2 regions of the Xanthomonas sp. NCPPB 3174 genome follow, and region 1 is predicted to be linked to the other one. Evidence: predicted binding sites of a transcription regulator. Region 1 holds the regulator's gene; the other holds the start of a gene.
What was found. The regulator FliA, encoded in region 1, starts transcription of late flagellar genes. The targets are predictions, from matches to a motif close to TAAAGTTTNNCNNNCNNNGGCCGATAA.

Region 1 (5,244 bases):
CGACAGCGGCATCACCCGCGACGTGGTCATGCAGATCCCCGCCGACCTGGAGCTGCACCGCGGCCGCGGGCTGATGCTGGGCCTGCTGTCCAAGCGCCTGCCGATCGCCCCGCTGGACCCGCTCGAGGAAGGCGGCGTGATCGCCCTGATCGGCCCCACCGGCGCCGGCAAGACCACCACCATCGCCAAGCTGGCCTCGCGCTTCCTGGAGCGCCATGCCGCCCGCGACGTGGCCCTGGTCACCACCGACACCATCCGCGTCGGCGGCCGCGAACAACTGCACAGCTACGGCCGCCAGCTCGGCATCGCCGTGCACGAGGCCGATAGCGACGCCGCGCTGCAGCAGCTGCTGGAGCGCCTGGCCGACTACAAGCTGGTGCTGATCGACACCGCCGGCATGGGCCAGCGCGACCGCGCCCTGGCTGCCCAGCTGCACTGGCTGCGCGCCTCGCGGGTGGTCCGATCCTTGCTGGTACTCCCCGCCAACGCCCATTTCTCCGACCTGGACGAGGTGGTGCGCCGGTTCGCCGGCGCCGACCCACAGGGGGTCATCATGACCAAGTTGGACGAAACCGGGCGGTTCGGCAGTGCCTTGTCGGTGGTCGTGGACCACCGCCTCCCCATCACCTGGGTGACCGATGGACAGCGTGTGCCGGACGACCTGCACCGCGCCAACGCCGCCAGCCTGGTATTGCGCCTTGAAGATTTGCGGCGCGCTGCCGATAAGCCCTGTACTCCGGAGCAGACCCATGCCGTCGCGTGACTACGTCAATCTGACCAATGCCTTCCCCCTGTCGGCGACGCGCAGCGAACCGCTGGGTCCGGTGCGCACCATCGCCGTGACCGGCGGCAAGGGCGGCGTGGGCAAGACCAACATCTCGGTCAACCTGTCCATGGCGCTGGCCGACATGGGCAAGCGCACCCTGCTGCTGGACGCCGACCTGGGCCTGGCCAACGTCGACGTGCTGCTGGGGCTGACCCCCAAGTTCACCGTGGCCGACCTGGTCGCCGGGCGCTGCACCCTGGAAGAGGTGCTGATCGACATGCCCAACGGGCTGATGGTGGTGCCCGCCGCCTCCGGCCGCCGCTACATGGCCGAGTTGCCGCCGGCCCAGCACGTGGGCCTGGTCAACGTGTTCTCCGAGTTGCAGCGCGAGCTGGACGTGATGATCGTCGACACCGCCGCCGGCATCACCGACAGCGTGCTGACCTTCTGCCAGGCCGCGCAGGACGCGGTGGTGGTGGTCTGCGACGAGCCGGCCTCGATCACCGACGCCTACGCCCTGATCAAGGTCCTCTCGCGCGAGCGCGGCGTGGACCGGGTGCAGATCGTCGCCAACATGGTCCGCGACCTCAACGAAGGCCGCCTGCTGTACGACAAGCTCAGCCGGGTCTGCGAGAAGTTCCTCGGCGACGTGTCGCTGAACTACCTGGGCTGCGTGCCGCAGGACGACTGGCTACGCCTGTCGGTGCAGCGCCAGCAGCCGGTGGTCAAGGCCTACCCGTCCAGCCCGTCGGCGCAGGCGATCAGCGAGATCGCCCGGCGCACCGCGCGCTGGCAGGCGCCGACCGCCCCGCGCGGCAACGTCGAGTTCTTCGTCGAACGCATCATCCAGCGCGGGGTGGCCGCATGAACGCCGCCGCCCACTACCGCGCCGTCCAACGCAACAGCGCCAACGACTACATCACCCAGCACTCGGACCTGGTCCGGCGCATCGCCCACCACCTGGCGGCGCGGCTGCCGGCCAGCGTCGAGATCGACGATCTGATCCAGGCCGGCATGATCGGCCTGATCGAGGCCTCGCGCAGCTACGACGCCGAACAGGGCGCCTCGTTCGAGACCTATGCCTCGATCCGCATCCGCGGCGCGATGATCGACGAGATCCGCCGTGGCGACTGGGTGCCGCGCTCGGTGCACCGCCGCGCCCGCGACGCCGCCTCGGCGATCCGCAAGATCGAACAGAGCACCGGCCGCGCCGCCGCCGCCAACGAAGTGGCCGCGGCGATGGACATGCCGCTTCCCGAATACCTGCGTTTGATGGAAGATGCCGCCCGCGGCCAGGTGCTGAGCCTGGAGTCGCGCATCGAGGACCATGGCGAACTGGATACCATCGCCAAGGGCGGACCCAATCCGCAGCAGATGCTCGAGCGCAGCGAATTCGGCCGCGAGCTGGGCAAGGCCATCGCGCAGTTGCCCGAACGCGAGCAGTTGGTGCTGTCGCTGTACTACGAGCAGGAATTGAACCTCAAGGAAATCGGCGCGGTGCTCGGGGTCAGCGAGTCGCGCGTGTGTCAGATCCATGGCCAGGCCACGGTACGGTTGCGCGGACGCCTGAAGGCGTTCGAGGTCGCCGATGCCGGTCTGGAAGACGAAGAATAGGAACCCTTAGGAGTCAGTGGTGAACAAGAACATGCGGATTTTGATCGTGGACGATTTCTCGACGATGCGGCGCATCGTCAAGAATCTGCTCGGCGATCTGGGCTTCACCAATACCGCCGAGGCCGAAGACGGCAACAGCGCCCTGGCCGCGCTGCGCTCGGCGCCGTTCGAGTTCGTGGTCACCGACTGGAACATGCCGGGCATGACCGGCATCGATCTGCTGCGCAACATCCGCGCCGACGACAAGCTCAAGCACCTGCCGGTGCTGATGGTCACCGCCGAGGCCAAGCGCGAGCAGATCATCGAGGCCGCGCAGTGCGGCGTGAACGGCTACATCATCAAGCCGTTCACCGCGCAGACGCTGCAGGAGAAGCTGGGCAAGATCTTCGAACGCCTGGGAGCGACCGCCTAAATGGAAGCCACCGCCGAACGTACCGCCCTGATCGAACGCCTGCAAGGCGCGCTGGACGCGCTGGAAAATGGCGACGAGGCCGGCTGGCGCAGGGAGATCGACACCCTCGCCGCCTGGCGCACGCGGCCGATGATGCAGGGCCTTAGCCGGCTCGCGCGCGATCTGGGGCAGGCGCTCGGCGAACTGCCGGTGGTGCCCAGCGAAGCCGGCGAGCTGGACGACGCCTGCTCGCGCCTGGACCACGTGGTGGAGATGACCGAACAGGCCAGCCACCGCACCCTGGACCTGGCCGAGGAATGCCGTGCGCTGGCCGACCAGCTCGCCGCCGGCGGCCTCAGCGGCGACCAGAGCGAGATCCTCGACAAGATCCGCCACAACCTCACCGAAATGGCCCTGGCGCAGAGCTTCCAGGACCTGACCGGGCAGATCATCCGCCGCGTCGCCGGCATCGTACGCCGCGTGCACGAAGGCTTCGGCGCGCTGGGTCTGCCGCCGAAGGAAGAAAACAAGAAGGCCGACGGCAGCCTGGCCGGCCCGGCCCTGCCCGGCCTGGACCGCCACGGCGTGTCGCAGCACGACGCCGACGACCTGCTGTCCGGATTGGGACTGTAATGCCATGAGCGCCGTACCCGACGACATCGCTGCCGACTTCATCATCGAGGCCCAGGAAATCCTGGACCGGCTCGGCGAGCAGTTGGTGTCGCTGGAGCAGGCGCCCGAGGACAGCGGCCAGCTCAACGCCGTGTTCCGCGGTTTCCACACGCTCAAGGGCGGCGCCGGCTTCCTGGCGATCAACGCCATGGTCGAGCTGTGCCACGCCGCGGAGGAAACCCTGGGCATGGCCCGCGCCGGCCAGGCCACCCTGCAGGCGCGGCACTTCGACGCCGCGCAGCAGTCGCTGGACTACCTGCAGTCGATGCTGGACGCCTTCGGCAGCGGCCAGGAGCCGCCGCGCGCGCCGGCGGAGCTGATCGCGCAGTTCGACGCGCACGGCGACGCCGCGCCGGCGCCGGCGCCGGCCAAGAGCGCCGCGCCGGCACCCGCCGCCAAGGCGCCCGCGGCCGCCGCGGGCGATGCCGACCTGATCAGCGACGACGAATTCGAGGCGCTGCTGGACCAGTTGCACGGCGATGCGCCGCCGGCGGCCACGCCGCAGGCGCTGCAGCCGGCGCCGCGTGCGCCCAGCGCCGCGCCCAAGGCCGCAGCCGCCCCGGCCAAGGCCGCCGAGCCCGAGCACACCGTGCGCGTGGACACCAAGCGCCTGGACGCGATCGTCAACCTGATCGGCGAACTGGTGCTCTCGCGCAACCGCCTCAAGACCCTGCGCGTGCGCCTGCGCGACGAGGAACTGGACCGCGCGGTCAGCAGCCTGGACATCGCCACCGCGCGCCTGCAGTCGGCGGTGATGCGCACGCGCATGCAGCCGGTCGGCAAGGTGTTCTCGCGCTTCCCCAAGGTGGCGCGCGACGTTGCCCGCTCGCTCAACAAGGAAGTGGAACTGGAGCTGATCGGCGCCGACACCGAACTGGACCGCAACCTGGTCGAGGCGCTGGCCGATCCGCTGGTGCACCTGGTGCGCAACGCGATCGACCACGGCATCGAGGCGCCGGCGCTGCGCGAAGCCACCGGCAAGCCGCGCGGCGGCCACGTGCGCCTGTCGGCGCAGCAGGAAGGCGACTACGTCAGCATCGAGGTGCAGGACGACGGCGCCGGCATCGACCCGGAACGACTGCGCGCCAAGGCCCGCGAGAAGGGCCTGATCGATCCCGAGGCCGCCGCCCGCCTGACCACCGAGGAATGCCTGCACCTGGTGTTCCTGCCCGGCTTCTCGACCAAGTCCGAGGTCACCGACATCTCCGGCCGCGGCGTCGGCATGGACGTGGTGCAGTCGCGCATCCGCGAGCTCAGCGGGCAGATCCAGATCCAGTCGGAACTGGGCCGCGGCAGCCGCTTCCTGATCCGCGTGCCGCTGACCCTGGCGATCCTGCCGACCCTGCTGGTGCAGGCCGGCGACACCGTCTATGCGCTGCCGCTGGCGCGCGTGGTGGAAGTGCTGCACGCCCCGCGCCGCTCGCTGGGCTGGTTCGACGGCCGCGCCGTGCTCGACCGGCAATCGCACACCCTGCCGCTGGTGGACCTGCGCCAGTGGCTCAACATCGACGCCCCGCAACTGCCGCTGCTCACCGTGGTGGTGCTGCAGGCCGGCGAATCGCGCATGGGCCTGGTCGTGGACCAGGTCCGCGGCCGCGAGGAAGTGGTGATCAAGCCGCTGCCGCGCTCCCTGCGCGGCCTGCCCGGCTACGCCGGCGCCACCCTCATCGGCGACGGCCGCCTGGCGCTGATCCTGGATGTGGATGGCTTGAAGGCTTGAGGGCCGGGATTGGGGATTCGGGAGTGGGGATTCGCACCGGTGGCTTCCCTGGCGCCTCGTTTTCCCTGATTCCGCCGTAGG
Region 2 (5,244 bases), 1.9 Mb from region 1:
GCCGCCGCCGGACAGCACCGCGACCTGGCGCGGATCGCGTGCGGCCTGCAGCACGATGCGGGTGCCGCTGTCGGTCTCGGACAGCCGCAGCGGTTGCAGCATGGCCGCGGACGCGAGCACGTCGTCGACGATGGCGCGGGGGGCGGTGAGGAACTGGTCCATTCGGGTCTCCTTCGCGGGCAATGCGGGCCTGCCGCGCACGGTAGCCGAGCCGGCGTTATGCGCGGCTGAGGCGGCACCGCTCACGCACGTGGCCGGCGGAATCGGCGAGAATCGCCGCTCATCCCGAATGGAATCCCCGCATGGCCGGCGCCAGCCTGTTCACCCTGCTCGACGACATCGCCACCCTGCTCGACGACGTGTCGATCCTGACCAAGGTCGCGGCCAAGAAGACCGCCGGCGTGCTCGGCGACGACCTGGCGCTGAACGCGCAGCAGGTGACCGGGGTGAACGCCGACCGCGAACTGCCGGTGGTGTGGGCGGTGGCCAAGGGCTCGCTGCTGAACAAGGCGATCCTGGTGCCGGCGGCGCTGGCGATCAGCGCCTGGCTGCCGTGGGCGATCACCCCGCTGATGATGATCGGCGGTGCCTTCCTGTGCTTCGAGGGCGTGGAAAAGCTGGCGCACCGTTTCCTGCACTCGAAGGAAGAGGACGCGGAACGTCGCGCGCAGCAGGTGCAGGCGCTGGCCGACCAGCAGGTGGACGTGGTGGCGCTGGAGAAGGACAAGGTCAAGGGCGCGATCCGCACCGACTTCATCCTCTCGGCCGAAATCATCGTGCTGTCGCTGGGTGTGGTCGCCGGCGTGCCGTTCGTGCAGCAGGTCGCGGTGCTGGTGGCGATCGCGCTGGCGATGACCGCCGGCGTCTATGGCCTGGTCGCCGGCATCGTCAAGCTCGACGACCTGGGCCTGTATCTGAGCCGCAAGGGCGCCGCCGCCGCGACGATCGGCCGCGGCATCCTGTGGCTGGCGCCGTGGCTGATGCGCACCCTGTCGGTCGCCGGCACCGCGGCGATGTTCCTGGTCGGCGGCGGCATCCTGGTGCACAGCATCGGCCCGCTGCACCACGCCATCGAGGCCATCGCCCCGAGCGGTGGCCTGGGCAGCCTGGTGCTGGCCTTGGGCAATGCGGTGGTGGGTATCGTGGCCGGCGCGGTGGTGCTGGCGGTGGTGCTGGGCGTCAAGAAGGTGCGGGAATAGGGATTCGGGATTGGAGATTCGGTATTCGCAACAGCGCCGCCCAGGCCCGCTTTTGCGAATCCCCAATCCCGACTCCCCAATCCCGCGCCGGCCACGCCGGCGCCAGCTAGTCGGCCGACACCACCCGATTCTTGCCGGCCTTCTTGGCCTCGTACAGCGCACGGTCGGCGCGGCGGATCAGCGCGTCCTGCGCTTCGCCGGGCTGGCGCAGCGCCACGCCGGCGCTGAAGCTGACGAACACCCGCTGGTCTTCATGCACTACCGCGCGCTGGGCCAGCGCGCGCTGCACGCGGGTCACCGCCGCACTGGCCTCGAAGATCGTGCAGTCCGGCATCAGCAGCACGAACTCCTCGCCGCCGAAGCGGGCGACGGCATCGCTGGCGCGCAAGGTGGTGCGCGCCACTTCCACCACGTGGCGCAGGGCGCTGTCGCCGCCGGGGTGACCGTAGGTCTCGTTGAGCTTGCGGAAATCGTCCAGGTCCAGCATCGCCACGCACAGCGGCTGCGCGCTGCGTTCGGTGCGCACCAGTTCGCGCGCGAACAGGTCCTCCAGCCCACGGCGGTTGAGCGCGCCGGTAAGCTGGTCGACCCGCACCAGGCCGCTGACGTCCTGCAGTTCCTGCTCCAGGCGCAGGATGCGCTGCTCCGCCGCCTCCACCTCCTGGCGTGCGGCGATCAGGTGATCGCGCGCGCGCAGCGCCTGCTCCTGCACGTGGCTGGTGTCCTGCAGCACTTCCTGCAGCAGGCGGTTGAGGTCGGCGATGCTGCGCGCGTCGCGGATGGTCTGCGAGTAGTCGGCGATACGGTCGTGGAATTCGCCGGTGCTGGCGGCCATGCCGTCCAGGTCTGCGACGAAGGTCAGCATCAGGTCCTTCATCGCCTCCTTGGATTCGGCAATGCCCTGCTTGAGCAGGCCCTGCTTGTAGATCACCTCACGCAGGCTGCCGCGCGCCTCCTCGATCGAGTAGCGGTCCAGCGGCCCGGCGATCAGGTCGCGCACCACCGCGATCTGGCCCTGCAGCCAGCTGGTGTCGTCGAGCAGTTCGCCCACGTTCTCCAGCAGCAGGTCGAACAGGCTCAGCAACAGCGCCTGCTGCTCCTGGCCGTCGTTGGCGCGCAACGCGATCTGGTGGCACAGCTCGCGCACCTGTTGCGCTACCGGTTCCAGCGGCTGCCCGGGGCGCCACTGGCGCAGCGCCTCGCCGCTGGCCTCGGCCTCGCCGGCCAGTTCGGGCAGGGTGTGCAGCAGCGCCGCCAGCGCGCCGGCCACGGTCTGCCGCAACAGGTCGCGCAGGCGCTCGCTGTCGCTGGGCCCGGCCAGCGGGTCGTCGACGTCGATGGTGCGGATGTACTTGTCGATCAGCTGGCGCAGTGCGCGGCCATAGCTGGGCCAGTCGCCGCTGCTCGCCGCCGATTGCAGGCGCCGGCCCATGTCGCCCAATTCACCGTGCAGCGCGGCCATGCCGTCGGCGAAGGCGCCGAGCAGGCCCAGCGGCTCGTGCGCCTGCTGGAACAGGCGGATCAGCGCGGCCGTGGCGGCGGCCGGGTCGGTCGCCGCCTCTGCAGGCGTCGCCGCGTGGCCGTGCTTGTGCCCGTGCCCCTGCGCGCGCGCCGGCAGCGTCGCGGTCGTCGCCGGATCGCGCCGACGCGGCGACAGCAGCTTGCGCAGTCCGCTGATCGGCGGCTCGTCGCGTTGGTCCGACATGCCAGCCGGCTCCTCCCCAGGTCAATGCGCCGCCCATGCTGGCGCTCAGGCTCTGGATATCGGCGCTGGCGGCGCGCGCTTGAGTCGGCGGGTGGTGGGTCTGTGAAGAAGACTCCATTGCGGTCGTACCCTCACCCCCGGCCCCTCTCCCGGAGGGAGAGGGGAGTGGTTTGGTCAGGTGGCGCGGTGGCCCCCTCCCTTCTCCCACCGGGACCATGGCCCCCTTTTCGGGGGAAGGTGCCCCGTAGGGGCGGATGAGGGTGCGGTTCGCTAGGGAGGTGTCTGGGGAAGAGGTTCCCTAGCCGTCGCACCCTCACCCCCAGCCCCTCTCCCGGTGGGAGAGGGGAGCTTCTGCCACGGCGCTGTGCAGAACGCGCACGACGCTGGCACTCTGGCGGCCGCGCCTGCCGCGGCGCGCCCACCACCACCACGGAGACTGCGCATGGCCGATTCCCGCGAACCCCTGCTGCACCCGGTCCCGATCCTTTCCCTGCGCCCCACGCAGATGACCGTGGGCATGCGCGAGGTCAAGGAGAAGCGCAGGCGCTGGCGTGCGCATGCGTCCAAGCACAAGCAGGCCGAGCTGCTCGGCACGCACATGATCCCGGTGGTGCTGGGGCCGGACGGCAAGTACTACGTGGTCGACCACCACCACCTGGCGCGGGCGCTGCACGACGAAGGGGTAAAGGACATCCTGGTCACGGTGATCGCCGACCTCAGCGTGGTCGACAAGGGCGCGCTGTGGAGCGTGCTGGATCATCGGCGTTGGGCCTATCCCTACGACGCCAAGGGCGAGCGCCGCCCGTTCAAGGACATGCCGACGTCGATCGCCGACCTGAAGGACGATCCCTACCGCAGCCTCGCCGGAGAGGTCCGGCGCGCGGGCGGCTACGCCAAGGACACCACGCCCTTCAGCGAATTCCTGTGGGCCGACCTGTTCCGCCGCCGGCTGCGGCGCCGCGACATCAAGGAGGATTTCGCCCGCGCCGTGGAAACCGCGCTCGCGCTGGCCAAGAGCAGGGACGCGAGCTATTTGCCCGGCTGGTGCGGGCCGTTGTCCGACGATTGATCCGGCGGGGTGTCATGCGCCGGCCTGCCGCCCAGGAGCGCGTGCAGGGCGCGTTCGACGCGCCCGCCGAACAGCAGGATGACGAAGGCGATGACCAGCGACACCGCCACGATCTGCCACTGGCCGGCGCCGCACATGATGCCGACGCAGGCGGTGAGCCAGACGCAGGCGGCGCTGGTCAGACCGTGGACCCGCACGTGCTTCTCGACGTGATAGATGACGCCGGCACCGAGGAAGCCGATGCCGGTCAGGATGCCCTGGATGACGCGGCTGCCGGCATCGGTGAAGCCGCCCTTGCCGAGCGGGTCGGCCAACAGCACCACCATCGCAGTGGCCAGGCCGACCAGGCCCAGCGTGCGGATGCCGATCGGCTTGCCGTGCAGGTCGCGGTTCAACCCGATCGCCGCGCCGGCAAGCGCGGCGATGCCCAGGCGCACGGCAATGTCGGACAGCTCGATCAAGGCAGATCTCCTGGTGGATGCGGCGGGGTGGGCGCCCGGCTCATCTTAGGCAACCCGGCCGCGCGCGCTGCGTGCACGCTGCCGGCCGACGTCAGAGCGCGGCGCGGACCTCGTCCAGGCGGGGCGGGTTGGCGCCGGCGCGGGTGCAGTTGATCGCCGCGGCGGCCACGCAGAACTGCAGCAGGCGTTCCAGCGCGGCTGGCTCGCTGCCCAGCGCCGCCAGCGCGGCCGGATCGGGCAACTGCTGCAGAAGCGCGGCCTGGAAGCTGTCGCCGGCGCCGACGGTGTCGGCCACCTGCACCACGCGGCCGGGCACGCGCGCCTCGCTGTCACCGCGCCAGGCCACCGCGCCGTCGCTGCCCAGAGTCATCACCACCAGCGACGGGCCCTGCTGCAGCCAGCTGCGGGCGACGGCGAACGGATCCTGCTGCGGATACAGCAGCTCGATGTCCTCCTGGCTGACCTTGACCACGTGCGCCAGCGCGATCCAGCGCGCCAGCCGCGCGCGCCACACCGCCATGTCCGGCTCCACCGTCGGCCGCACGTTCGGGTCCAGCGAGATCAGCCGCTGCCCGCGCTCGCGTTCGGCCAGCGCCTGGAAGGTGCTGGCGGTGGTCTCGGCGACCAGGGTGTACGAGCCGAAATGCAGGCCGCCGACGCGCGCGTCCAGCGCCGGCAGGTCGGCCTCGGTCAGCGCGCGATCGGCGCAGCCGGTGCCGTAGAAGGCGTAGTTGGGTACGCCGCTCGCGTCCAGCGCGACCATCACCAGGGTGGTCGCCTCGCGCTTGTCGATGCAGTAGTCCAGGGCCA

Region 2: the regulator FliA is predicted to act here: its motif matches at 2,961-2,987, upstream of AC1PK7_RS03005 (GGDEF domain-containing protein).

What each region holds. Positions count from the first base shown of each region.
Region 1 is NZ_CM161517.1:2,543,915-2,549,158, forward strand. Features, by position in the region: gene flhF (flagellar biosynthesis GTPase FlhF) at 1-763, shown strand, start outside; gene AC1PK7_RS11345 (MinD/ParA family ATP-binding protein) at 750-1,634, shown strand; gene AC1PK7_RS11350 (RNA polymerase sigma factor FliA) at 1,631-2,380, shown strand; gene cheY (chemotaxis response regulator CheY) at 2,400-2,792, shown strand; gene AC1PK7_RS11360 (protein phosphatase CheZ) at 2,793-3,404, shown strand; gene AC1PK7_RS11365 (chemotaxis protein CheA) at 3,409-5,163, shown strand.
Region 2 is NZ_CM161517.1:656,817-662,060, forward strand. Features, by position in the region: gene AC1PK7_RS02995 (dihydroxyacetone kinase subunit DhaK) at 1-162, opposite strand, end outside; gene AC1PK7_RS03000 (DUF808 domain-containing protein) at 303-1,199, shown strand; gene AC1PK7_RS03005 (GGDEF domain-containing protein) at 1,306-2,904, opposite strand; gene AC1PK7_RS03010 (ParB-like protein) at 3,347-3,973, shown strand; gene AC1PK7_RS03015 (MgtC/SapB family protein) at 3,934-4,434, opposite strand; gene AC1PK7_RS03020 (carbohydrate kinase family protein) at 4,526-5,244, opposite strand, start outside.